Linked DNA regions of Arthrobacter sp. ERGS1:01. The protein of the gene in region 1 interacts with the protein of each later gene in a pairwise test. Links are inferred from orthologs where the notes say so. Each region holds a gene or a part of one and is shown on either strand. Other genes may lie near its edges. The genes, in order: AL755_RS17315 and AL755_RS13465.

Evidence for each region.
Region 2: the proteins of AL755_RS17315 (region 1) and AL755_RS13465 interact in binary tests that used the Escherichia coli proteins (3 or more experiments, as listed by UniProt). The link is inferred for Arthrobacter sp. ERGS1:01 from one-to-one orthologs.

What each region holds. Positions count from the first base shown.
Region 1 is NZ_CP012479.1:2,939,068-2,954,638, forward strand. What follows is about bases 6,497-9,325. They hold AL755_RS17315 (citrate synthase), read right to left. Parts: upstream 8,639-9,325; coding sequence 7,355-8,638; downstream 6,497-7,354. Other genes in these bases: AL755_RS17305 (TetR/AcrR family transcriptional regulator), read right to left, coding at 6,497-6,914; AL755_RS17310 (hypothetical protein), read right to left, coding at 6,956-7,153; dapC (succinyldiaminopimelate transaminase), read right to left, coding at 8,864-9,325. Outside these bases: AL755_RS17270 (fasciclin domain-containing protein), read left to right, coding at 1-361; ECF RNA polymerase sigma factor SigK, read left to right, coding at 407-1,018; AL755_RS17280 (anti-sigma factor), read left to right, coding at 1,018-1,797; AL755_RS17285 (molybdopterin-dependent oxidoreductase), read left to right, coding at 1,969-3,567; dapD (2,3,4,5-tetrahydropyridine-2,6-dicarboxylate N-succinyltransferase), read left to right, coding at 3,647-4,654; AL755_RS17295 (hypothetical protein), read left to right, coding at 4,690-5,571; AL755_RS17300 (hypothetical protein), read right to left, coding at 5,583-6,194; more of AL755_RS17305, read right to left, coding at 6,291-6,496; more of dapC, read right to left, coding at 9,326-10,033; fdxA (ferredoxin), read right to left, coding at 10,045-10,368; AL755_RS17330 (putative acetyltransferase), read left to right, coding at 10,488-10,718; AL755_RS17335 (hypothetical protein), read right to left, coding at 10,750-11,175; AL755_RS17340 (PIG-L family deacetylase), read right to left, coding at 11,168-12,049; AL755_RS17345 (ABC transporter ATP-binding protein), read right to left, coding at 12,178-13,878; AL755_RS17350 (ABC transporter permease), read right to left, coding at 13,905-14,918; AL755_RS17355 (ABC transporter permease), read right to left, coding at 14,911-15,571.
Region 2 is NZ_CP012479.1:2,097,338-2,112,983, forward strand. The notes cover bases 7,123-10,026. They hold AL755_RS13465 (diacylglycerol/lipid kinase family protein), read right to left. Parts: upstream 9,086-10,026; coding sequence 8,159-9,085; downstream 7,123-8,158. Other genes in these bases: AL755_RS13470 (sugar porter family MFS transporter), read right to left, coding at 9,167-10,026. Outside these bases: AL755_RS13420 (hypothetical protein), read left to right, coding at 1-380; AL755_RS13425 (hypothetical protein), read left to right, coding at 678-875; AL755_RS23255 (hypothetical protein), read left to right, coding at 1,247-1,579; AL755_RS13435 (Dps family protein), read right to left, coding at 2,266-2,829; AL755_RS13440 (hypothetical protein), read right to left, coding at 3,073-3,399; AL755_RS13445 (hypothetical protein), read right to left, coding at 3,431-4,009; AL755_RS13450 (FdhF/YdeP family oxidoreductase), read right to left, coding at 4,037-6,358; more of AL755_RS13470, read right to left, coding at 10,027-10,621; AL755_RS13475 (glycoside hydrolase family 15 protein), read left to right, coding at 10,966-12,816; AL755_RS13480 (SDR family oxidoreductase), read left to right, coding at 12,825-13,847; AL755_RS13485 (hypothetical protein), read left to right, coding at 13,882-14,160; AL755_RS13490 (MarR family winged helix-turn-helix transcriptional regulator), read right to left, coding at 14,162-14,719; AL755_RS13495 (hypothetical protein), read left to right, coding at 14,862-15,344; AL755_RS13500 (gluconate 2-dehydrogenase subunit 3 family protein), read left to right, coding at 15,341-15,646. UniProt on the Escherichia coli protein: In vitro phosphorylates phosphatidylglycerol but not diacylglycerol; the in vivo substrate is unknown.

The DNA.
Region 1 (15,571 bases):
GGTCTCCGGAAAGCTGAACAAGGACGTCAACCTGGTTGACACGCTGAACTCGGGACAGTTCACCGTCTTCGCCCCCGTTGACACCGCCTTCGCCAAGATTCCGGCCGCCACCATTGACGGACTGAAGACCGATTCCAAGACGCTGACATCGATCCTGACCTACCACGTGGTCCCCGGCCAGCTCTCCCCCAGCGAGATCGACGGAACCCACGCCACGGCAGAGGGCAGCACCCTTGACGTCACCGGCAGCGGCGACAACATCATGGTCAACGGCGCCAAGGTCATCTGTGGCGGAGTCAAGACGGCCAATGCCACCGTCTACCTCATCGACACCGTCCTGATGCCGCCGGCCAAGAAGTAACAAACACCGCATCCGGCAGCAACACGAATTGTAAGGATGACCATCATGGGCGGGGATCGTGGCAAGGTAGACACCATGCGTTTACCTTGGCTGCGAGCAGTGGAACCACTGGCCCCGCCGACCCATGAGGACTTGATCCGCCTCGTCGCCCTCGGCGACGAGGCGGCCTTCGAGGAACTTTACGATGCCGTGGCACCCCGGGTCTTTGGCCTGGTGCGCCGAGTGGTCCGCGATCCATCCCAAAGCCAGGAAGTCACCCAGGAAGTCTTCGTTGACATCTGGCAGCAGGCGGCCCGCTTCGATGCGGACAGGGGCCGGGCCATGTCGTGGATCCTGGTCATCGCCCACAGACGGGCGGTGGACAGGGTAAGGGCCAGCCAGGCAAGTATGGACCGCGACATGCGCCAGGGCATCAAGGAGTTCCAGGAAAGCTACGACGACGTCGCAGACACCGTGGAAACCGCAATGGAGGCAGAGCGCGTACAGCGGGCACTGGCGACATTAACAGAACCACAACAGGAAGCCATCAGATTGGCCTACTACGGTGGATATACGCACCAGGAAGTGGCAGAGCTGCTGAAGATCCCGGTGGGCACCGTGAAAACAAGAATTCGCGATGGCATGATCAGGCTCAGGGACAGGTTAGGAGTGGCGTGATGGAAAAACAACTGCATTTGCTAACCGGCGCCTACGCCCTCAACGCCGTCAACGACGCCGACAGGGCAGACTTTGAACGCCATGCCCTGGGCAACGCCGAGACCCGTGAGGAAGTTCGCACACTCAGCGCGACCGCTGCGCTGCTCGCCTACGGCACGGCGGAGGAGACTCCCCCGCCGGAGCTGAAGGCCAACGTCATGGCCGCCATCCGCAACACCCGCCAGTTGCCGGCCAGCAACGTGGTCCGCGACATTTCCTCGGCCCGCAGCCGGTCCACGCACGCTGTTCCCGTGCAGCGGCGCCGCTGGGTTCCCCTGGTCAGCGCCGCGGCGGCCCTTGCCGTGCTGGGCGGCGTCGGCGTAGGCGGCTGGGCGATCGGCCAGAACTCGCAGAGTTCACAGGTTGCCGACTCAAAGAACATCCAGCAGCAACAGCAGGCACTGCTGGCCATCATGGCATCCTCCGACGCCAAGATCGCCACCTCGAGCATTGCCGACGGCGGAACCGTCACGGTTGCCTCTTCCGGCAAGGCCAACCAGGCCGCGGTCATGGTCCGGAACCTGCCGGCACCTCCGGCCGGCAAGACCTACGAACTGTGGTTCATCTCGGCCACGGGCGCCGTGGCCGCCGGCCTCATGAACGACCACGATCCCGCGGTGCCGAGCATGCAGGTCCTTGACGGTCCGCTCGGCGGCGCAACCCACGTGGGCATCACCGTGGAGCCCGCGGGCGGTTCACCCAAACCGACCACCACTCCCATCCTGGTGCAGGCCCTCTAAGACCCGGGCTTACGGCTCAGCGAAGGCCCGGACGACGGCGGATCCCCACATTGGGGGTCCGCCGTTTCCAATCCGCGGCGCAACCGGCTCCGAAGTACAGGCAAGCATTGCTACCAGTTCCATCCCGGTAGCCACACCTGTGCACGTCAAATCAGTACTAAGGAGCCCGTCATGGGACCGGCCAGCAAACACAAGGGCACCACAAGCAAGGGCAAGGCGACGCATTTCTGGTGGGGATTGTTCACCGGCGCGGCCATTGGCGTGATCGCGGCCGGCGTGCTGTTTGCCGTGGCCCAGATTCTGTCGGCATTCTTCGCCACCGTTTCCTCCCCGCTGACCTCGATGGGGTCCACGTTCATCGACTTCACGCCGCCGTGGATGAAGAACTTCGCCATCGCCACCTTTGGCACGAACGACAAGACCGTGCTGTTGCTCTCGCTGACCGTGGGCGCGATCGTCCTGGCCGCGGCCGCAGGTGTGGTGGCCCGCAGGAAGTTCGTGGCCGGCGCCGCCATGGTGGTTGCCTTTGCCGTGGTTATGGGGGCCTGCATCATCTCCCGTTCCGGCGCCTCTGCCGTTGACCTCGTCCCGCTGCTGGTGGGCACGCTGGCCGGACTGGCGGCCCTCCGCTACCTGACCAACGCGGGCGCTGCCAAGCCAGTGCCGGCCGAGCAGGACGACGACGCCCCCGCCCTGCCCAGCAGGCGCACCTTCCTGGTGAGGTCGGCCCTGGTGGCGGGAGCCGCCATCGTGATCGGCGTGGGTGGAAACATCCTCTCCTCGGCACGGAACACGGCCCGGCAAGTGCGTGACGCGCTCAAACTGCCGGCGCCCAAGACCCCCGCCCCAACACTTCCCGGCGGCGTCCAGTCGGCCGTGTCCGGCGTGACCCCGTTCGTCACCCCCAACAACGACTTTTACCGGATCGACACGGCCCTGATCGTGCCCGAGGTTGATCCGAACCAGTGGGAGCTGCGGGTCCACGGCATGGTCGAGGAGGAATTCACCATGTCCTTCAACGACCTCCTGAGCGCCGAGCTGCTTGAGACCTACGTGACGCTGACCTGCGTCTCCAACGTGGTGGGCGGCAATCTGGCCGGCAACGCGAAATGGCTCGGCTACCCGCTGAGCGAGGTCCTGGCCCGGGCCAAGCCGAAGCCGGGCGCCGACATGGTGCTCTCCACCAGCGTCGACGGGTTCAGCGCCTCCACCCCGCTGCCGGTCCTCCAGGACGCCAACCGCAACGCCCTGCTGGCGGTTGGCATGAACGGCCAGCCGCTGCCGCTGGAACACGGATTCCCCGTGCGGATGGTGGTGCCGGGCCTGTACGGCTATGTCTCCGCCACCAAATGGGTGGTGGATCTGGAGGTCACCACCTTCGCGGCGAAGACCGGCTACTGGACAACCCGCGGCTGGTCCTCCCACGGCCCCATCAAGACCGCCTCCCGGGTCGAGGTGCCGCGGGCGTTGGCCCGGGTGCCCGCCGGCAAGGTAGGCATCGGCGGCACCGCCTGGGCGCAGCACACGGGCATCTCGAAGGTGGAAATCCAGCTCGACGGCGGCCCATGGCAGCCGGCGGTCCTCTCGGCCGAGGCCTCCGTGGACACGTGGCGGCAGTGGTCGTACATGTGGGACGGCGCCACGACAGGCACGCACAATGTGAAGGTCCGCGCCTACAACGCCCAGGGCGTGCTGCAGATCGAGGAGCAGGCCCCGCCGGAGCCCGACGGCTCCACGGGCTGGCATTCCATTACGTTCACGGTCGTATGAGCCGACGGAGCGGGGCGGGTGAGGCGTGCGGGGCTGGACGGCTTTTCGCCACCGCCCGGCGTATCGATAGACTTTATCCATGACGCAGACACCCGCCTCCCCGACAGCTTCCGACGCCACCGAGCGCACCGCCCATGGATTTGGCCTGGCCACGATCGCCGACGGCGGAGCCGTGCTGGACGTCTGGTTCCCCGCCCCGGCCCTGGGCGCCGGCGTTGATTCCCTCGGCGCAGCCCCCGACGCCGATCCCGAACTTTCCGCACTTGCCGAGGCCGGCACGGATGCCGACCGCGGCGTGACCCAGAAAGTGGTCTTTGCCCAGATCGACCTGGACGCCGCCCCGGCCGACGCCGTCGACGCCTACCTGCGCCTGCACCTGCTCTCGCACCGCCTGGCCGCCCCGAACTCGCTGAACCTCGACGGCATCTTCGGCACCCTGGCCAACGTGGCCTGGACCAACTTCGGCCCCGTCCCGGTGGAGGGCTTCGAGCTCACGCGTGGCAAGCTGCGCCGCCGCGGCACCGTCATCGTCTACTCCGTGGACAAGTTCCCGCGCATGGTGGACTACGTGATGCCCACCGGCGTGCGCATCGCCGACGCCGACCGCGTCCGCCTGGGCGCCCACCTGGCCGACGGCACCACCGTCATGCACGAAGGCTTCGTCAACTTCAACGCCGGCACGCTCGGCGCCTCCATGGTGGAGGGCCGCATCTCCGCCGGCGTCGTTGTTGGCAACGGCACCGACGTTGGTGGCGGCGCGTCCATTATGGGCACGCTGTCCGGCGGCGGCAAGGAACGCATCACCCTGGGCGAGCGCGTACTGCTCGGCGCCAACTCCGGCGTCGGCATCAGCATCGGCAACGATTCCGTCGTGGAGGCCGGCCTGTACGTGACCGCCGGCACCCGGGTGCGCGTGCTTGGCCCGAAGAACGACGACGGCGAGGACACCACCGTAATCGTCAAGGCCAGCGCGCTCTCCGGCAAGGCCAACCTGCTGTTCCGCCGCAACTCCAGCACCGGCGAGGTCGAGGTGCTGCCGCGCAAGGGCTCCACCGTGGAGCTCAACGACTCCCTCCACAGCAACTAGGGCCGCTTGACCTCCGCCACGATCGGCGCCCTGCCGTGAGGCGCGGCCGCGCCTTCACCGCCTGGATTACCGTCACGGCGGTGGCGGCCGCGTTGCTGGTGGGCGGCGGCATCTGGGTGTCGAACTACCTCAAGGATGCGTTCGCGCCCGGGCTCAGCGTTGGCTGCACGGCCGCCGTGGGAACGGCGTCGTTCCGCCTGACCACCGAACAGGCCCAAAATGCCGCCCTGATCTCGGCCATCTCGGTTCAGCGGGGCATGCCGGCACGGGCGGCCTCCATTGCGCTGGCCACGGCCCTGCAGGAGTCCAAGCTGCGGAACATCGACTACGGGGACATGGATTCCGTGGGCTTGTTCCAGCAGCGCCCCTCGCAGGACTGGGGCACGGCCCAACAGATCATGGACCCCGTCTACTCGACCAATGCGTTTTATGACGCCCTGGACAAGGTGGACGGCTACGTGGACATGCCGTTGAACGACGCCGCCCAGATCGTGCAGCGCTCGGCGTTCCCGCACGCCTACGCCCAGCACGAGGACCTGTCCCGGGCCTTTGCCTCGGCCCTGACCGGCCAGACGCCCGCCACTTTCAGCTGCACGCTCCCTGCGGCCACCACGGCGGGATCCCCGCAGGACCTGGAGACGTCGATCCACGCCGAACTGGGCCAGATCCCGGTCACCTCCGGCGGATCCGCGGCGAACGTGCAGCTGGCGGTCACGGACTCCGTGGGTTGGGCTGCGGCGCAGTGGGCCGTCGCCAACGCGTCGGCGCTGGGGATCACCGCCGTCAGCTACGACGGCCAGGAATGGGACCGGGCCGCGAACGACTCCGGCACCAACGTTGGCTGGAAGCCGGCCAAGGACCCGTCCCCGGCCGGCCAGGTTACGGTGCTCCTGGCAACCGCGCCCGCAGCGCCCTAGGCGAGCAGCACCTAGACGAGCAGTTCCACCACCGGCTGGACGTAGCTGAGGAATGTTGGCTGGTCGTCGAGGAGGTGCTGGCTCATGATCAAGCGGTTCGGCTCAATGAACCAGGCGCGCTGCTCGGCCAGCGGCATCTCCACGATCGTCAGGGTGAAGTCCCGGGCGCTGCGTCCCAATTCCATCTCGCGGTTCTGCACCAGGTCCGCCAGGATCTTGTGCCCGCCCAGGGTCTCCCGTTCGGCCGCCATGAGGGAATAGGCGCTGTTCTGTTCGCGCGCCCAGGTCAGGGCGGCACCAAAATGGGCCTGGACCACACGGTGCAGGGCCGGCATGGCGGAAAATTCGGGGAAGTCCGGCGGGGTCATGGATGCCTCGGTCTCGGGATAGCCGGCCAACAGCTCCGTCCACCACTGCTCCCATTGCTCCCGCAGCGCGTCGGTGCCGCCGACATGGGCCGTCAGCCGGCTGTGGTCTGCTGCCCGGATGTGCGGCTCCGCATGGGAGAGGGCGGGGCTGCCGGCACCCGTCAAACCCGCCACGTCGCGAATGTAAAGGGCTATCATCATGGGCCCGCAGGTATCCATGGTGATGCGCCAGCCGGGTCCACCCGTATGATGCATAGTTATCGCCTCCAGTAGCCGCCGGACATCCCGCGGCACTCCCTCATTCAAGATTACTCTTCCCCAGGGTTTTCTGGGCGGGCAATCAGGAAGCGGCTACCCTTCCAGCAGTGACACCAGGTGGCGGCGCAGCGTGGCCTGGCCCTGTTCCGGGGCCGACCACCCGGGCTGGAGCACCAGGCGCAGGCTCAGCCCGTCCAGCACGGCGATCAGCCGCTCGGCCTCGTCAACGGGTTCGGGGTTGCCGGCCATGAGCCCGCTTTCCAGCAGTTGCAGCACCACCCGGCCGACGACGGCGCCGGTGGCCCGGTAATCGTCCTGTGCCGCGTCGGAGAGCCTGCCATCAGTGCGGGCGGCCAGCATGAACTCCATGTGGACCACGGCCTCGGCCCGGCGTTGCGCATCCAGAGGGAGCAGCTCCTCCAGGACCACGGCGCATTCGTCCACGAGTGCGTGGGCATCGGACGGCAGGCTGCCGGACTCGAGTTCCTCAAGCTTGTCCAGCGCCCGCAGGTGGATGCGTTCGGAATTGACCCGGAACGCGAATTCCATCAGCTCGGCCTGGTTGTCGAAGTAGTGCCGTACGGAGCCAAGCGCCAGCCCGGCTTTCTCCGCCACGTTACGTAGTGAGGCTTGTGTCAGTCCACGGTCGGCAATGACTTCGAAGACGGCATCTGCAACAAGTTCGCGGCGGTCATCCGCGTCAACAATTTTGGGCACACATCTTTTTTAGCACAGATGTTTCGCCCTTGTGGTGCCGGCTACTTGGACTGGCCGTCCCTGGCCGAGGCACCCTTCTTCGATTCGACGATCCAGAGCACCACCAGGACCACCGTGATGACCGCTGCACCTATGACGAACGGGAACAGCTCGGAGTGCCCGGCAAGTGCCACGACGCCGAGAACAACGGTGACAAGCCCCAGGGCCAGGGCGGAGGACTGGACAAGCATTTTCAACATTCGTAATTCTCCTGAAGTGGATGGGATTTCTTGGGGCCGGGTACACGACAGCGGCGGGCGGCGATCCGCAAGGGAAAGCCGCCCGCCGCCGTCGAGGTCTCGACAGGCTCGACCACCGGTGGTCAAGCCTGGGGCCCCGGCCGCGAGGGACCCGCTGCGAGCTTGCGAGCAGTGGGAGCGGCCGGGGAGCGGGAGCATAGGTTAACGCGAGGGGTACATGCGCTCCGGTTCGCCTGTGTACAGCTGGCGCGGGCGGCCGATCTTGGTCTGCGGGTCCTTCATCATTTCGCGCCACTGGGCAATCCAGCCCGGCAGGCGGCCAATGGCGAACAGCACCGTGAACATCTTTTCGGGGAAGCCCATGGCCTTGTATATCAGGCCGGTGTAGAAGTCCACGTTCGGGTAGAGCTTGCGGGAGATGAAGTATTCATCCGTCAACGCAACTTCTTCCAGGCGCATGGCGATGGCCAGGAGTTCGTCGTTGCCGCCGAGCTTCTCGAGGATCTCGTGCGCGGTTTCCTTGACGATCTTGGCGCGGGGATCGTAGTTCTTGTAGACGCGGTGTCCGAAGCCCATGAGCTTGACGCCGGCTTCCTTGTTCTTCACGCGCTCGACGAACTTCTCAACGGGCTCGCCGCTGGCCTGGATATCGCGGAGCATGTTCAGCACGGCCTCGTTGGCGCCGCCGTGCAGCGGGCCGAACAGGGCGTTGATGCCGGCGGAGACGGACGCGAACATGTTGGCGTTCGCGGAGCCCACCAGGCGCACCGTGGAGGTGGAGCAGTTTTGTTCGTGGTCTGCGTGCAGGATCAGCAGCAGGTCAAGGGCCTTGACCACTACGGGGTCCATCTCGTAGGCCTCGGCGGGCAGGCCGAAGCTCAGGCGCAGGAAGTTCTCCACGAGGTTCATGGAGTTGTCCGGGTACAGCATGGGCTGGCCGATGGACTTCTTGTGCGCGTAGGCGGCGATGACGGGCATCTTGGCCATGAGACGGATCGTGGCCATCTCGACTTGCTCGTCGTCGAACGGGTCCAGGGAGTCCTGGTAGAACGTGGACAGCGCGGACACGGCCGAGGACAGCACCGGCATGGGGTGGGCGTCGCGCGGGAAGCCGCCGAAGAAGCCCTTGAGATCCTCGTGGAGCATGGTGTGGCGGCGGATCCGCTGGTCGAACTTGTCCAGCTCCGCCGGGGTGGGCAGGTTCCCGTAGATGAGCAGGTAGGACACTTCCAGGAAGCTGGAGTGCTGGGCCAGTTCCTCGATCGGGTAGCCGCGGTAGCGCAGGATTCCCTCGTCACCGTCGATGAACGTGATCGCGGAGGAGGTGGCGGCCGTGTTGACGAAACCGGGGTCGTAGGTGACCGCGCCGGTGTTCTTCAGCAGCTTGGACACGTCATAGCCGGCGTTGCCTTCTACGGCTTCGATGCGCGGGAGTTCAAGTTCTCCGCCGTCGTAGCGCAGTGTTGCACTCGTGGAATCAGTCATGGAGTCCCCTTCATGAGGTGGCCTTTGTGAGGCTTTGCTTAGATCTATGCTACTTTTCCGCCCGCGGGGTTCACCGCGCACCGTAAGACTTGTGTGCGGCTCAGCAGTAGAACGAGTCAGCGAATAAAGCGCACGGTGGCATAGATGTCTACCTACGAAACTACCGCTTTAGAGCCCCTCAACACTAATCCTGCGCCGTATTTTGCGCCGATGTGCGCGAAATCGCTAAGAATTCACCGTGAGTCTTTGCACGGTCGCGGCGATTCTTTCGTCGCTTCCGGTCAGGGCCACGCGGATGAATCCGTTGCCGGCTTCGCCGTAGAACGTGCCCGGTCCGGCCACGATTCCCAACTCGGCCAGCCGCCCGATGGTGGTCCAGGTGTCCTCCCCCGCCGTGCACCACAGGTACAGGCCGGCCTCGGAGTGGTGGATTTGCAGGCCAAATGCCTCCAGCGCGCCCACGAGCTGTTCGCGGCGGTTGCGGTAGAGGGCCTTTTGGGCGCTGACGTGGGCGTCGTCGCCGAGGGCCACGCGCATGGCTTCCTGCACGGGGTAGGGCACGATCATGCCGGCGTGCTTGCGGCTGTTGACAAGGTTGGCCATGATGGCCGAATCCCCGGCAACAAAGGCCGCCCGGTAGCCGGCCACATTGGACTGCTTGCTCAGCGAGTACACGGCCAGCAGGCCATCGGTGCTGCCGCCCGTGACGCGCGGGTCAAGGACGCTCGGCACGGCTTCGCCGCCGTTTTCCGGGTCCCACTCCCCCCAGCCAAGTTCGCCGTAGCACTCGTCGGAGGCCACGACCGCGCCCATTTCGCGCGCCTGGGCCACGATGGCCGAAAGTGCGTCGACGTTGCGGACAATTCCCGTCGGGTTGCCCGGGGAGTTGACCCAGACCAGGCGCACCCGGGCACGGGTGTCGGCGTCGAGCTCGTCAAGGTTGTCCGCCGCAACCGCGGTGGCCCCGGCAAAGACCGCACCCATGTCATAGGTGGGGTAGGCGACGGTGGGCCGGACGACGACGTCGCCCGCTCCCAGCCCCAGCAGCATCGGCAGCCACGCCACCAGTTCCTTGGAACCAACCGTGGGCATGACGTCGTCGGGGTTCAGTCCGGGCACGTTGCGGCGCCGGGCAAACCAGTCCACGATCGCCTGGCGCAGGGCCGGCGTACCGTGCGTGGTGGGATACCCGGGGGCGTCCGCTGCCGCCACCAGGGCGTCCTGGATCAGCGCCGGGGTGGGGTCCACGGGGGTGCCGATCGAGAGGTTCACCACACCGTCGGGGTGCTTGGCCGCCGTCGCCTGGTAGGGCGCCATGGCGTCCCAGGGGTAGTCGGGCAGACGCAGTCCAAACGGGGCGCGGTCAGGGGCGTGCTGTGCCGGGGTGGAGGCCATAACTGTTCGCTCTAGTCCTGGTTCTGCGGGGGCAGGGCCGCAACGAAGGGGTGGTCGGTGTGGGTGTTGCCGATCTTGGCGGCACCACCCGGGGAACCGAGCACGTCAAAGAACTCCACATTGGCCTTGTAGTACTCGGCCCACTCGTCCGGGGTGTCGTCCTCGTAGTAGATGGCCTCCACGGGGCACACCGGTTCGCAGGCGCCACAGTCAACGCATTCGTCGGGGTGGATGTAGAGCGAGCGTTCGCCTTCGTAGATACAGTCAACGGGGCATTCCTCAACACATGCCTTGTCCTTGACATCCACGCACGGCTGCGCAATTACATACGTCACGTCCCGACCTTCCTCGCAAAAAGACTCATTGTCCGAACTTGATGCCGGACACGTTCATTATCCCCCACGCTACGCCCCCTCGCACCACCGCCCGGACCGGTACGACTTAGTATGAAGACGTGAACCAAGCACTTGCACGCCTCGCCGGCCTCCCCCTGGGCACCCGGGTGGTGGTGCGTTACCGGATCCCCGGCGGCAGCACGGATGCGCTGGGTGAACTGGCGGCGCGGGATGCGCTCAGTTGCACCGTCGCCACGCGCACGGGCGAGGTGGTGGTGGCGCTGGCCGATGTGCAACTGGCCAAGGAGGTGCCGCCTCCCCCGCCGCGGCGGGACCGGCGCATCATCTAGGACGGCGCCGCGCAGGGCGATTGCCCCGGCGCTACTTTCGCGGCTTCTTTGCCCGGAGCACGCCCAGGGCCACGAGCCCCGTGAGAGGCGTGACGACGGCGATTCCGTACAGCCACACGAGGCCCTGGAGGTTGTTGGAGATCATGCCGAAGCCGCCCAGTTGCAGGGACAGCGTGCCGGCGCACAGGTAGGCCGCCGCCCCGCAAAGCACCACGACCCAGGCATTCCTGCTCCACAGCCCCACGAAAAGTTCGACGGCGGCCAGCATGACCAGCGCCGCCGCGGCACCCACTGGAATCACAAAGCCATTGCCGAACCAGGCATGGCCGTGCAGTGACGTGCCGAGCAGTCCCGTGCCCAGGCCGGCCGCGACCGCGGCGACCACCACGGCCCAGCGGCGCGGCGGCGGCAATTTCAGCTCGCCGTGCTCCAGGCCGGGATCCAGTTGATCACTCATTCCGGTCCCCGCCGTTTCGCCCCTCGCCTGGCGCTGCGCTGGCATCAACAAATTCCTCGATGCCGGAGATGTCCTTCCAGACATCGTCGGACAGCGCATAGCGGTCCCCGGCAACCGTGATCTGGGTCCGGTGCGCGCGCATGGCCTCCGTCTTGGCGTCCGTGTCGCCATGCACGGCAATCCGCGGAACGCCGGGTTCCAGGGGTCGCTCGGGGCGGTCGCTAACAATGGCAAAGACGTGCGGGACGGTCCAGGCATCCTGCCCGTCGGCCGGGGTTTCGGCCAGGGCAAGGGCCGCCATGACAAGGTCGTGGGTGCGCACGTGGTCGGGGTGTCCGTAGCCGCCGTCGGCCGCGTAGGTCACGACGGCGTCCGGCCGGACGTCCCGGATGGCCCTGGCAGCCAGGGCCGCCAGCTCCGCCAGCGGTGTGCGGGAAAGTGATCCGGGCAGGACGGTGCCGGCGGCCATGGCACGGCCATCGGGGCCCCACTGCATGCCGGAGTCGCGGAAGGTGACGGGGCCCGATTCGGGGGCCGCGGGTCCCTGCCCCAGCCAAATGTGCTCGCGCACGCCCAATGCGGCCAGGGCTGCGGCAAGTTCCCGTTCGCGAACCCGCGCCAGGCCGGTGCCGTCCGCCGGCGTGCCAGATTCCGCGGCGGCCCGGCCCACTTCAAGGTGCACCAGCTCGGGCGGGATGACCTCGCCCAATTCCCCGCGGGTGCTGGTCAAGAGCACCACGCGGGCGCCCGCCGCGGCGTAGGCGGCCATCGTGGCACCTGTGACAAGGGTTTCGTCGTCAGGGTGGGCGTGCGCGAAGAGCACGGTGGCGTCGGGGCCGACGCCGGGCAGCAGGTGGGCGGGGCTGGTGTCCATGCCACCAATCTACTCGCTGGCCGGCGCCGGACCCCAATGACGCCCGGGCACGTGCACCGGGCACAGAAAAGGCCGGCACCGCCCAATCCGTGAAATCACGTAAGGAGATGCCGGCCTTTGTCCGGTGGCTAGACCAGCAGTGTGGCGCCGGGAATGGCGTTGAGCAGGTCCTGCGTGTACTTCTGTTGCGGGTTGTTGAACACGTCGTCGGTCGAGGCGGCCTCGACGACCCTGCCCTTTTGCATGACGGTGACGTGGTCGGCGATCTGCCGGACCACGGCGAGGTCGTGCGTGATGAACAGGTAGGTCAGGCTCAGTTCTGCCTGCAGTTCGTTGAGCAGGTTGAGCACCTGGGCCTGGACCAGCACGTCAAGGGCCGACACCGCCTCGTCACAGATGATCACGTCCGGGTTCAACGCCAGGGCCCGCGCGATGGCGATGCGCTGGCGCTGGCCGCCGGAGAGCTCGTTCGGGTAGCGGTGCATGGTGGCCGCAGGCATGGAAACCTGGTCCAACAGCTCGCGCACCTTCTTTTCCCGGGACTTGGAGTCGCCGATCTTGTGGATCTTCAGCGGCTCCTCAATGGTCCGGAAGATGTTGAACATGGGGTCCAACGATCCGTACGGGTCCTGGAAGATGGGCTGCACGCGGCGGCGGAAGTCAAAGAGCGGCCTCCCCTTCAACGTGGTCACGTCGGTGCCGTCGAACTTGATGCTTCCCTCAGTGGGCGCCAGCAGGCTCAAGGCCATTTGCGCCACGGTGGACTTGCCCGAGCCGGACTCCCCCACGATCGCCATGGTGGTACCGCGCTTGACGCTGAAGGAGACATCGTCCACGGCCTTGAAGTCCGTGGACTTGCCCAACGCGCCGCGCAGCTTGAAGACCTTGGTGAGGTTCTTGACCTCGATCAGGTCCTCGCCCTTGGCGGCGGCACGGCGACCGGTTGACGCTGCGGCCGGCTGCGCGTCCGCGGGTGCGGGCTCGCTGACCTTGGTGGAGGTCAGTCGCCGTGACGCGAGCGACGGCGCGGCGTTGACGAGGCGCTGCGTGTACGGGTGTTGCGGGTTGCGCAGGATCTCCAACGCGGGGCCCGATTCGACAACCTGGCCCTTGTACATGACGACTACTTTTTCGGCACGTTCGGCGGCAAGGCCGAGGTCGTGCGTAATGAGCAGCACGGCGGTGCCAAGCTCGGTGGTCATCCGGTCCAGGTGGTCAAGGATCTGGCCCTGCACCGTCACGTCCAGTGCGGACGTGGGCTCATCGGCGATGAGCAGGCGCGGCCGGCAGGCCAGGCCGATCGCGATCAGCGCGCGCTGGCGCATGCCGCCGGAGAACTCGTGCGGGTACTGCTTGGCGCGGTTCGCCGCGTCCGGCAAGCCGGCCTCGGAGAGCACCTCCGCCACGCGCTCCTTGGAGTTGGCGCCGTCCAGGCCGTTGGCCTTGAGCGTCTCCTTGACCTGGAAGCCGATCTTCCACACGGGGTTCAGGTTCGACATGGGGTCCTGGGGAACCATGCCGATCGAGTTGCCGCGCAGTTCGATGATGCGCTTTTCGCTGGCGTGGGTGATGTCCTCGCCGTCGAAAATGATCTTTCCGCCGCTGACCCGCCCGTTGGAGGGCAGCAGGCCAATGGCCGACAACGCGGTGGTGGACTTGCCCGAGCCGGACTCGCCCACGATCGCCACTGTTTCACCGGGCATGATGGTCAGGTGCGCGTTGCGGACCGCGTTGACGGGGCCGTTCTGGGTGTCGAAGGTGATCGCCAGGTCGCGGATTTCCAGCAGCGGCATGTCGTCGTTCCTGGGTGCTGCGGCGTTCACGGGCATACCTTTTTCATTGTTGGACATGGCCGTCACCGCTTCCTTGCTTTGGGATCGAGCGCATCACGCAGCGCGTCACCAAGCATGATGAAGCTCAACACGGTGATACACAGCGCAAGGGCCGGCCACAGGAGCACGGCGGGGTTGTTGCGCACCTGCGACTGGGCCGCGGCGATGTCATTACCCCAGGACATGACGGTGTCCGGCAAACCCAGTCCCAGGAAGGACAGGGTTGCCTCGGCCACGATGAAGGTACCGAGCGAGATACTGGCCACCACGATGATGGGAGCCAGCGAGTTCGGCACTACGTGGCGGACCAGGGCATTGAAGCGGGAAAGCCCCAGCGCCTTGGAGGCGGTCACGAAGTCCGCGTTGCGGTTCTCGATCACCGCTCCTCGGGTGATACGGGCAATCTGCGGCCAGCCGAAGATCACCAACACCAGGACCACGGTCCAGACGCTGCGGTTGTCGCGGAAGGCCGGCAGCTGCATCATGACGATGGCGCCGAGGATCAGCGGCAGGGCGAAGAAGATGTCGCCCAGGCGGGCCAGGATGGCGTCAAGCCAGCCGCCGTAGTAGCCGGCGAGGGCGCCCATGACTCCACCGATGATCAATACGCCGATCGTGGTGAACAAGCCCACCATGAGGGAGGCGCGCGTGCCATAGATCATGCGGGCATAAACATCGCAACCCTGCAGCGTGAAGCCAAGCGGGTGCCCCGGCGCGGGACCCTCAGCCGAGTTGGCGAGCGGACAGGTCGTGGGATTCTCAGTGGCGAACCACTGTGGGAAGATCGCCACGACGACCACCAGCACGATCAACAGGGCGGAGATGATGAACAACGGCTGCTTGCGCAGGTTGTGCCAGGCGTCGGCCCACAGGCTCAACGGTGCGGCGGTTTCATCGACCTTGTCAACGGCGGCCAGGGGGGTCTCCTCCAGCGGTGCCACATAGTGTTCAATGACCCGGCTGGACACTTTGCCCTGCCGGGCGGACGGGGTTGCCGTCCGGAGGTTCTCATTTTCGGGTGTCAGGTTCTCAGACATAGCGAATCCTTGGGTCGAGCCAGGCGTACAAGAGGTCCACAACAAGGTTGGCCACCACGAACACGATGACCAGGATGCCGACGACCGCCACGACTGTGGGGGTTTCCCCGTTCAGGATGGCCTTGTACAGCAGGTTGCCGATGCCGGGGACGTTGAAAATGCCTTCGGTGACGATGGCGCCGCCCATGAGCGAGCCAAGGTCGGCACCGAGGAAGGTGACAACGGGAATAAGAGAGTTGCGCAGGATGTGCACCAGCACCACGCGGCGGCGGCTCAGGCCCTTGGCAGTTGCGGTGCGCACATAGTCGGCATTCATGTTCTCGCTGATGGACGCGCGCGTCAGTCGAATGACGTAGGCCAGGGAGACAAGACCCAGGACGAGGGCCGGTAGGACCAGTTCGTTCCAGTGTGCCGCACCGCTGACGGTCGGCTTGGCCCAGCGAAGCTGGACGCCGACCACGAGCTGGAGGACAAAGCCAAGCACGAAGGTGGGAACGGCGATGACCACGAGGGATGCGACCAGGACCGTGCTGTCGAACAGCTTGCCCTTGCGCAGACCGGCGATGACGCCGAAGAAGACACCAAAGATGGCTTCGAAGGCCAGTGCCATGATGGCAAGACGGGCCGTAACGGGGTAGGCGCGGCCAATGACG
Region 2 (15,646 bases), 840 kb from region 1 along the record:
CCGAGGACGAAGTGCCCGGAAGCGCAGACACCAACCCCGGATCACCGGATCCGACCCTGCGTGATCAAGAAAGCGATGTCGAATCCTTGACCAGCGACGGAAGCTTGGGAGCCCCGGAGAAGAATTTCTTTGACGATGAGGATGCAGGCAGCGATGGCGAGCCCGAAGCGGGGAGGTTCGGCGGAGCTGACGAACAGTTCCGCGACGAGCTTGCCACAGCGGATGCCCTCGGTGCCCGTGTGGACCCCAGCGATGAATCCCCGATTGAAGCACCCTCCACTGATGCGCCCCTGGATGACGGAAATACCGAGCCCGCCCGTAACGACCGGGAGTCCTTCTCCTCTGAATCGGACGCCGACGCATCAGGTGGCAGCGCCTAACCGGCGTCGTCCAAGCCCACACACCCCAATAACATGAGGATCCGGTTTCATTTCCACTGAAGTTCACAGCGAAACCATATGACGCGGAAACCGCGAGGCGCCGGCCCCCCGGGCGTGAGCTCCCGCAGCATGGTGGAGTGCTCTTGGATGCGTCAACATTGCGCGGGGCGGGCCAAGCACAGGCCAGGCTCGATGACCTACACCCCTCTGCAGAGCGATCCAACGGGGACGTGGCCGCCACGCTTGAGCTGGCACGGACAATGGGGCCTTCACCCCCCGACCCCAGAAGGCGAAACCTTGTCCCTCTGGCAGGAGTTGGCAACCCTGGGTGCGGCCGGATTGAGCGCTGCGCGCATCATCGAACCCCACCTTGATGCCTTGTCAATCCTTGCCCAAGCGGGACAGGGGGACCTCAACATTGCAGGGTCCACATGGGGCGTGTTCGCCGCACAGGCTCCGGGAGAGGTGCTGACCGCCTCTGACAGCCACGGCTAGCACCTGACCGGGGACAAGCCCTCTGGTGCTCACTTGCGGACAGCCTGAGCCAAGCCCTAGTCACTGCACGAAACGGACAATTGGTCCAACTTTTCGCCGCGGATCTGCGCAGCCACGGAATCACCCGGGACCAACGGCCCTGGCTGACGTTGGGCCTGCCCACAATTCCCAGCGCAGGATTGTCCTTCAACAACGTCCCGGCAGTGCCGGTAGGAGCACCTGGTTCGTATCTCAGCAGGCCCGGATTTGCCTGGGTAGGGGCCAGGGTTGCCGCCATTTGGCACGGTGCCGCGTTAGCAGTGGCCAGGCGCTCGCACGAGCATTCTCGCTCACGGAACCCAGACCAAGTTGCACTCTGGCACCTGGGCCGGATGGACCAAGCGGTGTGGTCCGCCCAGGCGGCATTCCAGGCGGCGGCCGTCACTGCTGATGCCAGCAAAGGTGCTGACGAGGATGCCATCCCAGCTGGCATAAGGTCCGCCTGTCTGCGGGCCACGGTCGTTGGTGCCGCCGAAGCCGTGCTGTCGGTGGCCGCCCACGGCATGGGCCCGGAGCCGCTGGCCTTCGAAGGCGCCCACCTCCAGCGCGTGGCTGACCTCGAGCTCTATCTCCGACAGGACCATGCTGAGCGGTCCTTGGCAGCGCACGGAGCCGCACTGCTGGCGCTCAACCCGGGCGGATCACCCCAGGAGTCACCATGGTGAAGTTCACGCACAACCAGGACTCCGCACTTGAATCCGATTGGTTGAGAAGCACCGCACTTGCCGCCATGCCAGCCCTGGACATCGGTTGGGGATCCCTTGCGCGTCTGGTGGTCGTGGCTGCACATCCTGACGACGAGACGCTGAGCGCAGCCGGGCTGCTCAAACGGGCAACGGACCACAGCGTCGCCACGGACGTATTGGTGGCCACGCTGGGCGAACGATCGCACCCCGGCTCTCCAACGCACTCCTCCGCAGACCTCGCCAAACTGCGATCCGACGAGTTGCAAAAAGCCCTGGCAATTGTGGCTCCCGGGGCTCATCACCGGGTTTTGGGCATCCCCGATGGAGACGTCGCCGCTCATGCCTTGGAACTGGAAGCGGAAATTGCGGCAACGGCCGGGGGTCCCGGCACCACCTTGATCGTGGCACCTTGGTCAAATGACGGCCACACGGACCACGATGGCGCCGGTGTCGCGGCCGCACGAGCCGCCCAAGCAACAGGCAGCCTGTTCCTGGAGTACCCCATATGGATATGGCATTGGGCCTTGCCTATCACTGCCGACGGCGACCGTACCAATGATCAAGTTCCGTGGCCTGCGCTACGCCGGCTGGAGCTCAAAGACGGCGAGCGGTCCGCGATGCGTGGCAAAGAACAACAAGGGCGAAGGCGCCAGTTCAGCCGCCGCCTACTTTTTGGCGGCCGATGTACCGCTCTTGTGGCTCGGTGGCTCGTCGTGCCGGAGGTTGCCGCCGTCGTTCTCCAGATGTGCGCGCATGAACCACTGAAAGAGTTCAAGCTTCGCTGTCTGGCCGATCAGCATGTCCTCGGTGACGGGGTCGAGATCCCCTGTGGCGGCAATGGCGTCCCGGTGGCTGGCGACGATGCCGTCGTAAACGATGTCCAGCGCGGATAAGTGCTCGGTGGTCGAAGCCCGGCCTACGGAGTAGTCGTCCCAGGACCTCTCCTTAACCATGGCACCGGGAAGCCCGTTCGGGGACACCCCCAGGGTGGCGATGCGCTCGGCGGTTTCATCAATCATGGCCCGGACGAGTTCAATTTGGGGATCGAGCATTTCGTGGACACCGATAAAGTCCTTGCCCACTACATTCCAGTGTGCATGCTTGAGTGTAAGTTGTAGGTCATTCAGGGCGTACAACCTACCCTGCAGGATCTTTGCCACGTGATGTCCATCCTTCAGGGACAGACCCGGGACAGTAAATTTGGCGGTGGAAGTCTTCTTGGAAACCATTGGAACTCCTCTCAAAGCGGCCAATTTCAATTGACCGTCCTACTTTCCACCGTAACGAGTGCACCACCGCATTGCCACCGCACTGCGGGGCGGAATTCGGCCACAGGCCGTGCGGTTGCTGGGATCCAACCAATTTAATTGCCTCTCCATGGCTGTCGTGGGGCATTGCCTAAGCAACACGATTCCCAAAGCTGCACCATGACGTACTTGTGCTTGGCCCGCGCACCACGGGGCCGTCCGACGTCACGGGGCCCCGTAGTAGGCCACCAGTTCCCGGGCTTCGTCTCCAGTGAGCACGCCGTCCCGGTTCTGCCGCGGAGCCGCTTCGATCTTCTCCCTTGAAAAAGTCACATATAGAGCCAGACCGTCGATCCAGGCACTATCCAGCGGGATAAAAGTCTCAGACGTCGAGAACAACCCGGGGGCCAGCGTTACCCATGCCGCCTCGTGGGTACCGTCGGGCACGTAAAACCTTCCCAGTGTGCCGATCTGTTCACCTGAGCGGTCGTGGACGGTGCCACCGTTCTGGATCAGGGGATTGAGGTCATCCTGATGGATCAAGTTGTTCATGGCCGTTTCCTTTCGCTGGAGAGTTTCCGGGCTACAGGGGCAGATGCATGCCCGAGGCCAGGTTGAGTACGGTCGCGAATGTCAGGTACATCAGCCATAGGCCCGTGACAATGTGAAAAAGGCCCAGGGCGCGCTCTCCGGCTTTTACACCGATGCTGTGCACAAAGTCGCTGACATACACGGCAGTCAATCCGCAAAATAGTAGGGCAACGGGCCAGTCTCCGGCTTTGAAGAACACCACGAGGCCCAGAACTGAGATCAGGGTGAAGGCCACGGACATTCCCGCATTGGGGCGGGGATCGCTGCCTTGCCAACGGTTGAAGCCCAAGGCGAACCAGTGGATTCCATACGCGGAGAAGGCGAGGGCGGCCATGTAGAGGGGCGGGTCCTTGAATACCTGGAACCAGGTCAGGCCGACAAAGAGGTAGATGCCGGTGAGGAGTTGGCAAAAGCCGGGCATCCAAATGCCCCAGATTCCGGTGGATTTGTCCACGGCCACGTCGCGTTTGGGCCAATGGAAGATTTCCTGGGGTCCGTAGATCAGGTAGCCGGTGCCGAGTCCAAAGAACCCGAGCGCCAGGGGGACGAATGTGGATGTTTCAAATGACATCTCTGAAACCTTTGGCGAGTATGCGAATCAATGGTGACCAGTCGCAAAGGACGGGGCGGCGACCTTTTCAAGCCGAACGACGACTGATTTGGAAATGGGCGTATTGCTCACTTCGGCCACATCGTCCAGTGCGACGAGGACATTTGCCTCGGGAAAATAGGCTGCGACACAGCCGCGGGCCGTCGGGTAGCTGATGATGCGCTGTTGGGTCATGACCCGGTCTACGCCGTCGGCCGCCTCGCCATGAACATCCACATAGTCGCCGTCAGCCAAACCCAATTCCGCGAGGTCCTCGGGGTTGACCAGGAGCACGTGCCTGCCCTTCTTCACCCCGCGGTACCGATCGTTGAGACCGTACATGGTGGTGTTGAATTGGTCGTGTGAGCGGATGGTTTGGAGCAGCAGGCGGCCCTCCCGAACCTCGATGGTCTCCAGCTCATTGACGGTGATCATGGCCTTTCCGGTAGCGGTGGGGAAGGTTCGGGTGTCGCGGGGAGGATGCGGGAGCACGAAACCGTCAGGCTGGCGGACCTTGGCGTTATAGTCTTCGCAGCCGTCGCAAACATGGGAGATGTGTTCGCGCAGGGTGTCGTAACTGGCCTCGAAGCCGGCCCAGTTCACCGGGTGGTCCGAGCCGAGGACGGCGCGGGCAAGCCGGGAGACGATGGCGACCTCGGAGAGGACCGCCGTCGAAATGGGTTCGATCCGCCCGGCGGACCCGTGCACGGCACAGACGGTGTCTTCCACCGTGACGAATTGCGGTCCGCCGGCCTGCAGGTCGATCTCGCTACGGCCAAGCGTCGGCAGGATCAGTGCCTGATCTCCAACAAACGCATGGGAGCGGTTGAGTTTCGTGGAGACCTGCACGGACAGGATGGTTTTCAGCATGGCCGCCTGCGCGACGTCGGTATCCGAAACTGCCGAAACGAGATTGCCACCCATGGCGAAGAGGATCTTGACCTTGCCGTCACGCATGGCGCGGATACTGTCGACGACGTCCAGGCCCGGCTCCCGTGGTGGATTGAAACCAAACTCACTTTGCAGTGCGTCCAGAAACTCTGGCGGCATCTGCTCCCAGATGCCCATGGTGCGATCGCCCTGGACGTTGCTGTGGCCTCGGATGGGCGACGGTCCGGCCCCGGGCTTGCCGATGTTGCCTCGCAGCAACATCAGATTAACAATCTCCTTGATCGTGGGGACCGCCTTCTTGTGCTGGGTCAGGCCCATCGCCCACGTGATAATAACCTTCTCCGCCTTCAAGTAGCGGTTCGCCAGCTCGTCAATTTCCTTGGTTTCCAAGCCGGTGGCAGCCAGTACATCAGCCTCGTCAAGGTCCTCCAGATACGTGCGGAATTCTTCCAGTCCATCGCAATGCTTGGCGAGGAATGCGTGGTCAAGGACCGTCCCCGGGGCGGCCTTTTCGGCGTCGAGGACGCGCTTGGAGACCGCCTGCATCAGGGCCATGTCCCCGGCAAGGCGGATCTGCAGGTATTGGTCCGCGAGATCGGTGCCCTTTCCAATTAAGCCACGGGGCCGCTGCGGGTTCCGGAAATTGATCAGCCCGGCCTCCAGGAGCGGATTGACCGCGACGATGCTCGTGCCGCCGCGTTTGGCTTCCTCCAGTGCAGTCAGCATCCGCGGATGGCAGGTACCGGGGTTCTGGCCCATAATGATGATCAGGTTCGCCTTGGCGAAGTCCGTGTAGGAAATCGCGGACTTGCCAACGCCGATGACCTCTCCCATGGCGGCACCGGTGGATTCATGGCACATGTTCGAACAATCCGGCAGGTTGTTGGTGCCGAAAGCCCTGGCAAACAGCTGGTATTCGAAGGCCGCCTCGTTGCTGGTGCGCCCGCTCGTGTAGAACGTTGCCTCGTCGGGTGAATCAAGGGCTTTCAACTCCCTGGCGATGACGGCGAAGGCATCGTCCCAGCCGATCGGCCGGTAGTGGTCCTCCCCCGAGGCTTTGTACATCGGCTCGACTAAACGGCCTTGCTGGCCAAGCCAGTATTCGCTACGGTCGCGCAGCGATGAGACCGTGTGGTCCGTCCAGAACGACGCCGGGACTTTCAGCAGGTCTGCCTCCCAGCTGATAGCTTTTGCCCCGTTTTCACAAAATTCCGCCACCTTGCGATGTGGCGGGTCCGGCCACGCACAGCTCATGCAGTCAATGCCGCGGTTCTGATTGAGGGCCGTTAGCGTCTTGAACGACCGATCCACCCCCATCTCGGTCAACGCAAGCGGCAGGGATTCGTATAGGCTGGGCCAGCCGGCCGCCCACCGCTTCGGCTCGCTCACCTGCAATTCGGCATCGGTCGGGTCTGCTACTGGTGGTTTGCTGCCTTTCATGCCAGGCACCTTCTTCACTGGAGGCTCCACGCACAGGTGCCTTGGCGGTTGCGCGGCAGACCTTGGTGCGAAAGTTGTGCTTAGTTTCGGTATAGCAGCCCCCCTTGGATGGCCGCAATGGTTGCCGGGAATTCAACCAAAAAGATTTGCGATTCGCAACTATCACAAAGTCGCAATCTTTGCGAAATAGTCCCTACCCTGTTATTTTCGCTCGGTCAGGACAGCTCGAAACACCTCCGCAATGGGTCGGTTGGCTCAAGCCAGAGCCAAGCCATCTGAGCCAACGGCTCAGCCGGGTCAAGACGGCAATCCTTTCATCGCCCGGCGGCCTCAAGGCTTACGGCTACTCAGCATCGTCAGTGGCCCACATGACGTGAACCCACCGCTTTCCATCGCTGTCCCAGGACTCGGTGTGACCCAAGAGCGCTATGGCTTCAAAAGACATGTCGATTCCATGCGCGCCCAAAATCTCGTGCAGTTCTATCGTGGCCTCCCGAATGGCGCTGATTACTGCGGCATCTGAGATGACCGGCCGTGAGGCCGTATACAGTTCACTCATGGACGCCATTGTGCTCGCCCAACCCGCAAAAGGAAACAATGCCGCCCGGGTGAGACCCAAAATGCCCAACCATTCGGCGGTTGCTGCAAGGTCCGCGCATATTCGTCTTTCCATGGACCTCGCCCGCTTGTGAAACAGCACTACCCACCCGCGGACGGATTCCCGCGCTGTTAGCTTGGACCGGTCGCGGTAGTTGAATCCCGCAATAATTGCGGTCCTGCAAGCTCTAGTCACAGCGCAGCCGGAGCGATAGTCTAAAAGTGATGAATTAGAGCCCAGCAGGCAGGCCGATCCAACGCAATTCGACGGGCCTGCCATGATGAACTCCAGCAATAAGTCAGTGATGCCAGCCATCGGGATACCGTGGAGTGCTCGGGGATGGCCAGTGGCCGGACATGGGCTGCGCGCAGGTGTGCAGCCCACTCCCATAGGTGAAAATCCGGAATGCCCGCTGGGCGATGATGCCCCGTGAATCTGTATATGCGGCTATGGCTTGCGGCCTTTAAGTCAATGGCAGTCATGGGAGCATGTTTGGCAGCCGTTGCCTATCCGCTTTCATCGACGATGACACTTTTGTGTACCGGAGCCGCCGGGGGTGCCGTGGTTTCGTACTGCACCACCCCTGTAGGACCCGCCAAGACACTCACGCGAAGCCCTCACCGCCGGGCGGCCATCCATGCCCTATCCGCTGGCGTCGGGTTCCTCGCTGTCGCTGGATTCGACACCGTTCTCGGCGCGTGGCTTTGGCCTCTGATACTGGCGTTTTTCCTCACTTCTCCCTTGACCGTGAACTTCATTATCAGCAGGACAGCCCATCTTCCACTGGCGGCCCCCTCCACCCCCGAACCGGAATCCACTCCCAGGGTCCCTGTTGAGGCGGCCGTCTTCGCACCGCCCATCAAGGCTTACGACAACCATGACCTCTGCCAGGCCTGGAGCCGCAGCTACGGATGGCTGGAGGGCGCGGAATCCCTGGCGCTGCAGGCCTACATCGTGACCCTTCGCCAAGCCTATCTTGACGAACTGGAATTCCGTGATCCTGCGGGATTACGGGCTTGGCTCGATTCGGGCCCGCGACCCCGCGGTGGCCCGGAAAGATTCTTGCACCGCGGCACCGGCGGACATCAATTGTCTGCCTGAATTTGGTCTGCCTGAAGTCACCGCCCGGGGAGCGGAAGGATGCGGCACCGCCAACAAACCCCGCACCGGGACCGGCTGGCCGTGAGGACGGCGCATCGGCGTCATGGCCAGAATTTCCTTACCAGCAGTGCCCCCGCATCAATTGTCAGGATCACATGTGACACATCGCCGAGGGGGTCTCCGTCCAACTGGAGGGCTTGTGGTTTGGCTAGGGATATTTCGGCCTTCTTGCCGCGGAAGTACTGGATGGAAGGGTCCTTGCTTCGTCCGCGGCTCAGCAGCCCGGCAAGCACACCCATCCAGCCAAACGTCCCACTGGGGGCGAGGGTCATTAGGTCAAAGCTGCCGTCGTCGAACCGTGCACCCGGGAAGATTTCAACCCCTCCTTGGAGTTTCCCGCAGTTGCCGCTCATGATGCCTCGCAACCGGTGGGCCGACGCCGGTCCGCCATCGATGCTGATCGATGCCTTTACGGGCCGGCCAGGCAGCTTGCGAATCCCGGCCTCGATGTACGCCAGCCACCCAAGCGACTCCTTGAGATTGACATTGGTATCCGCCATGACCGCTGCATCGAATCCCAGACCGGCCATCACAACGAACAGCTGCTGCGCCTTGTCCTGATCCAGGATCGCCCCGATCACGTCGATGGGATGATCGCTTCCCCTGAGCGCCTCTCGGGCAGCGGCCCCCGGGTTGCTGATATTTAGGCCTAGATTCCTAGCGAGCAGGTTTCCCGTTCCGAGGGGAATGAGGCCCAATGCGGTGCCCGTATTCTGCAAGGCCTGTGCCACGCAACGAACCGTGCCGTCGCCCCCGGCGGCGATCACCAGATCCACCCCTTCGGACAGGGCGTGTCGTGTTTGGGCCACTCCAGGGCTATCGGCAGTGGTTTCCAGGAACAGCGACTCCGCCCATCCCTCCCCGGTACATGCCGTGCTCACTATCTGCCGCACATCGATGGTTTTGCACTTTAGCGGATTGACGATGAGAGCCGCGCGATTGGGCCGGACGGCCCTTGGTTGTGACATCAGTGATTCTCCTGCCGATCGAAGACCTTTAGTGGGGACTCATGCCGAGAGCTGGAAAGACCGGTCCGGGGTGGCATGTTCCTAGCTGTGCCGGAGCAATTTGTTTTTGTCCTCAAGTTCCAAGCCCTTGATCTCGGGAAGCAGGGATTTCACGAACCAGTAGGACAGTGCGGCAAACAGGGCGAATCCGGCGTAAACAAATCCGAGTCCCACTGCCTGGCTCAGGATCGGGAAGAGCAGGGTGACCAGGAAGTTGAAGACCCAGTTGAAGGCGGTGGCTATCCCTAAGGCCAGACCCCGCATCTTGTTTGGGAAGATCTCGCCAAGGACCACCCACATTACCGGGCCCCACGTGGCGGCGAAGAAGATCACGAACAGGTTGGCTCCGACCAGGGCGACAGCCCCCCATGGCGATGGCAGTGTAATGGAGGTTCCGGAACCGGTGGCTTGGGCGAAGGAGACGGCAGCCGCGACGAGGCCCACAAACATGCCGACGGACCCGACCAGGAGCAGCTTCTTGCGTCCGACCTTGTCAACGAACAAGATGGCGACGAACGTTAGCACCACATTGATCGTGGCCGTGATGACGGAAGTGGTGAACGAGTCCTGCTGGCTGAATCCGACAGACTGCCACAACGTGGTGGAGTAGTAGAAGATGGCGTTGATGCCTACAAGCTGTTGGAATGCCGCCATGCTAATTCCAATCCACAGAACGGGCTGGATGCCGAGGGCGGGACCGCGTAAGTCCCGATAGCTGGAATGGCGTTGATTTTCCAGGGTTTCCTTGATCTCCTCCACACGCTGAGGCGGATTCGGCGAACCGGTGGTGTGTTGGATGACCCTCAGCGCATCCTGGTCCCGGCCCTTACGAATGAGGAACTGTGGTGACTCTGGAATGGTCAGGGACAGTGCCCCGTATATAAGCGCGGGGAGGACCCCAACCAAGAGCATCCACCGCCATGCCGGCAATCCCCACCAAAGAACATCACCCGCGCCACCGGCGGACCGTTCAAAAGTTGCGTCGGATAGCAAAGCAATGAAAATGCCAAGGGTGATTGCCAGTTGTTGCAGGGAACTCAGGGCACCGCGCCTGTTGGCCGGCGCAATCTCACCTATGTAGGCCGGGGCGATGACGGAAGCGATTCCGATGGCCAGCCCCCCGATCGTGCGCCACAGCATGAGGTCCCACACCGCGAATGCGTAACCGGATCCGATGGAGCTGATCACGAACAATGAGGCGCTGAGTACCATAACCGGCTTTCGGCCCCATACATCGGCCAGCTGGCCGGCAAACCAGGCCCCGATGGCGCATCCGATCAAGGTGACGGCCACGGTGAATCCAAGGACCGCCGGACTGAGGGCAAAGGTGGCTTGGATGGAATTTACTGCCCCGTTGATGACCGATGTATCGAACCCAAACAGCAACCCACCTAGGGCTGCAGCAACAGTCACCCCCACTACTTTCCCCTGCTTTGAAGACTTTGAGGACGAACTGGCGCTGGGGTGCCCCGGGCGCGCAGATGAAGAAGTAGCCATTTCCCTACCGGCTTTCTAATCCGATCGTTGGCACTTCAGCAAGGCTGGGCCGCCGTGGCATGTGGAGCACGGGAGGTGGCATTCCGTTCCGTGAGGTTGCGAAACTTCGTGGGCGGAGCGGCTTCCGATCCCGGCACTCGTGCCGTCCGGTGGATGCGCCCTTGCTGGCGTGAACATCACCAGACATCTGCTCAACTGGCGTGGACACATCAAACATACTCCGGCACAAAGAAGCCCGCAATGATCGCTTTTCAGCGCAAAGTCCATTGCGTCCAGGGGAAATGGCATGGCAATTTTGGCTGGATTTTCGTTGCGGATCAGTGCAGCAATGATGCGGGATTTTGGTGGTGTTTTGGTCCCTTTGGGTGGTGGGGGCGCTCCGCAAGCTCTTGCGCTATCGCAATCATTGCGCTTACGGTGGAAATATGTCGGCAACAACGCAAAGCCCCCAATCCCCGCACGTGCTGCGTGAATATGCCATGATTGCCGACGGCGAACGGTCGGCATTAATCGGCCCCCGCGGGGATGTCGCCTGGATGTGCGCCCCTCGGTGGGACAGTGCGGCGTCCTTTTCCTCCCTGATTGGTGGCAGCGGCAGTTTCGCGGTGACGCCTGCCTGTGACCGGTACGTCTGGGGCGGCAGTTACCAGGAAGGGACACTGATTTGGAAGAGCCGCTGGGTTACCACCGATGGAATCATTGAATGCCGGGAGGCCCTGGCACAACCAGCCGACCCGCATCGGGCAGTGTTGTTGCGACGCGTGCATGCGGTCTCGGGTCCGGCGGAAATGAATGTGGTCTTTGAAGTTGCGGCCGGGTTTGGCCGGCACGCCATGACACGGCTCAAATGTGCGGACGGGATCTGGACGGCTCGTAGCGGCCCCTTGCACATCCGCCTGAGCGGGGCCCCAGAGGCCACGGTGTGTGAGGGCGTGCTTCACCTTCGTCTCGAGGTGGCCCCCGGCGAGGCTCATGATTTCGTTTTGGAATTGTCCGAGCTGCCGTTCACCTCGGCACCGGTGGATGCCCGCGTCGCTTGGGCTGAAACAGAAGCCAGCTGGCATGATGCCGTCCCAATGCTGTCGGAAACCATAGCGCCCGACGATGCCCGCCAGTCCTATGCCGTGTTGCGTGGCATGACCGCAGCCAGTGGGGCCATGGTCGCGGCAGCCACACTTGGCTTGCCCGAACGTGCCCAGGAGAAACGCAACTACGACTACCGTTACGCGTGGATCCGCGACCAGTGCTACGCGGGCCAGGCGATTGCCGCATGCGGGGACTATTCGCTCCTTGATGACTCCGTCCGTTTCATCACCGCCAGGCTCCTGGAGGATGGGCCCGGCCTGAAACCGGCCTACACAGTCAGCGGGGGGCGGGTTCCGGACGAAACCTCACTCGCTCTGCCCGGCTATCCGGGCGGGTCCGCGAAAGTTGGGAATTGGGTCAATGAACAATTCCAGCTGGATGCCTTCGGCGAATCCCTGTTGCTCCTTGCGGCCGCAGCGGGCTACGACCACTTGGATCTGGAAAACTGGCGGGCCGCCGAGGTGGCGGTGCAAGCCATTTCGGACCGCTGGCAGGAGCCCGACGCCGGAATTTGGGAGCTCAACAATGACCATTGGGCCCACTCACGGTTGACCTGTGCCGCGGGCCTGCGGGCCATGGCTGTCCATGCCCCGCCGGCCCAGGGCGTGCCATGGACATCGTTGGCTGACACGATTGTTGCCGCCACGGCCGCCGATTGCCTGCACCCGAGCGGCCGGTGGCAGCGCAGCCCGAACGACGACCGGGTCGATGCGGCCCTGCTGCTGCCAACGTTGCGGGGCGCCATCCCGGTGGCTGACCCCCGCAGTCTGGCCACGGTGGAGGCCGTCCGGTCCGAGCTGAGCCGCGACGGCTATGTCTACAGGTTCAGACAGGATGCACGTTCCCTCAATCAGGCGGAAGGTGCATTTCTCCTTTGTGGCTTCGACATGGCGATGGCCGCACACCAGCAAGGCCGTGAAGCGGAGGCAATGCGTTGGTTTGAACGCAACCGCGCCGCCTGCGCAACGACCGGCCTGTTCACAGAGGAATACGACGTCGAACAGCGCCAGCTCCGCGGCAATTTCCCACAGGCATTCGTCCATGCCGCCCTGCTCGAGGCCGCAAGCCGGCTTGCCACGCCACCGGTACCGAACCGGATCAACCTTTAGGAGAAACAATGGAAACCATTCACCAGATAGTTGTCGTGACTGGAGCCAGCGGCGGGATCGGCCGGGCCACCGCCATCGCCTTTGGGCGCCGGGGCGCCACGGTGGCCCTGCTGGCCCGGGGCCAGGCCGGGCTCGACGGCGCCGCGGCGGAAGTGGCGGCGGCCGGAGGGACGGCGTTGACGATTTCCGTGGACATGTCGGATTCCGCCGCCGTCGATGCCGCGGCGGACCGGGTGGAGAAAGAACTAGGTCCCATTGACGTGTGGGTCAATGTGGCTTTCACCTCCGTCTTTGCACCCTTCACCCAGATCAAGCCGGATGAATTCGCGCGGGTAACCGCCGTCTCCTACCTCGGCTACGTTTACGGCACCATGGCCGCCTTGCACCGCATGGGCGCCCGCAACCAGGGCACGATCGTCCAGGTTGGATCCGCCTTGGCCTACCGGGGAATACCGTTGCAAAGCGCCTACTGCGGTGCCAAACATGCCATCCAGGGCTTCAATGAATCGTTGCGTTGCGAACTGCTCCACGAGCACAGCGGCATCCGCACCACGATGGTGCAGATGCCCGCAGTTAACACGCCACAATTCTCCTGGGTTCTGTCCCGGCTGCCCAAGAAAGCGCAACCGGTCCCCCCTATTTATCAACCCGAGGTGGCGGCCCGTGCGGTCGTCTTTGCCGCCAACCATCCGCGGCGGCGCGAGTATTGGGTTGGCGGCAGCACAGCTGCCACGTTGTTGGCCAATGCGGTGGCACCCGGGCTCTTGGATGCCTACTTAGGCCGAACGGGGTACGCCTCGCAGCAAACCAGCGAAACGCGACCGTCGGACCAACCGGAAAATCTTTGGGAGCCGGAGGATGCTAATGCCGACTTTGGCACACACGGTGCCTTCGACGCCCGTTCCACTCCGCGAAGCGCCCAACTCTGGGCGTCCCACCATCACGGCGTGCTGGCGGTGGGGGCCGGCGTCGCGGTCCTCGGAATAGCCGCAGCGACGGGGATACTCCTGGGTCGTCAGGTGCGTCGATGAAAACACTCGAGATCATCCGGGGTAGCTACGGATTGTGCCAGCTGGTCCGGCCCAGCTGCTTTACCGGGTCGCCACCGGAGCAGCGCCGTCTCCCGGCACCGTTGTGCTCATGCGAGTCCTCGGCACCCGGCATGTGCTCCAGGCCTTGTTGTTGGCACGGGCCGGAACCACCGCACACCGGTGTGGTGCCCTCGTTGACTTGGCCCATGCCGGAACCATGGTCGCCGTCGCCTGTGCTGATCAACGGTGGCGCAAGCCAGCCGGCGTTGATGCCACCCTTGCCTCGACGCTTGCCGCGTTGGAGGCCCGGTGATTCAGATCCTAGGCCCGGACCGCCCCCGAAGGGGTCTGTCCCGCAATTCCAAGGCGAAACGCTCGTCATCGGTGACGTCCCCGGCGGCCCGGGCAAAAGCGTCCAGCACCGGCCCCATGGAGCGGCGCAATGCGGAGGGCATCCTGTTCATCACGGCGGCAATGGCTGCGCGCCGGTGTTCCATCACGCCATCCACCAGGGCTTTGCCCTTCGCGCTGAGGGCGAGCAGCAAATATCGCCGGTCGGCTGGGTTGTCCCGGCGGTCCAGCAAGCCCGCAGCAACCAGCCGATCGCAGGTCCTGGTGGCGTTGGAGGGGTGCACGCCCAGATCGACGGCCACCGCCCCGAGGTTTTGCGGCCCATGCGTTGCGATGAAGACCAAGACCCGTAGTTGCGTGGAGGTGACCCGGTGTTCAACTTCCGCTACCGATTGGGCGATGACGGCAAGGAAGACGCGGGCGGCGCGCATCGCCGCGTCGATATCGCCGGCGGACTCCGCTGCGATACCTTCGGCGGCCGAGCTGTCACTGGCAAGGCCGGGGGAATCAAGGTGTTTCACGCCTTCGAGTATCCATCATTTCGTTGCGTATATGCAATGCTTGCGCGGAATTGAGTATTTGCGGGCCACAAACCCCGGTCTGCCGCCCCCACAAGCACCCCTAATACCGTCCCGCACCCCCACCACCACTGAGGAACAACCCATGAAAAATCTAGCAAGCCCCACACGCACCTCGGGGATAGAACCTGCCGACATTATCCACGGGATCGACAAGATGGTGCGCAATGTTGAAACCGGCCGTTTTGAGCGTTCACTCGCGGCACTCACGGCCGCTGGGGCGTTGGTCACCGCCGCGGAGATCTATTTTGAACATGACAAGGCAAGTTTTGGCAATAAATGGATGTGGGTGCCGGTGATTTTGGGGCCTGTGGGGGCTGCGGCCGGCGTTGCGGGGGTCTGCAGCAAGCGGATGGCAAAAACCGCGCTGCCGCTTGCCTCTGCCGTCATTGTCGCCAACGGGCTCCAGGGAACCTACTTTCATGCCCGCGGGATTGCGCAAAAACCGGGCGGCTTCAAGAACCTGCGTTACAACATGGAAATGGGTCCACCCCTGCTCGCCCCACTCTTGGTGACCCTGGTGGGTGGTATGGGCATTGTGGCTGCGGTGCTGAGGCGGGAAAAGTGAGCACCCTGCCACTTGCCGCGAACGACGGCGGCGCCCGGTTCCCCGGATTTAGTTCCGCCAGCCAGTCGAAGCACTGGGACACGGCGACCTCCGCCGTCGTCATGGGCCGCCTGGGCCGGCCCTCGGACATCCGCTTCTTCACTCCCGCCCAGGAGGCGGCCGCCGGTGCCTTGTGCAACCAGCTTTTGGATCAGCGCCAGGAACCGCGCGTCCCCGTGGTGGCCTTGGTCGACGCCCGCCTGGCGGCAAAGGAGACCGATGGCTGGCATTACGAAGACATGCCATCAGATGCACAGGCTTGG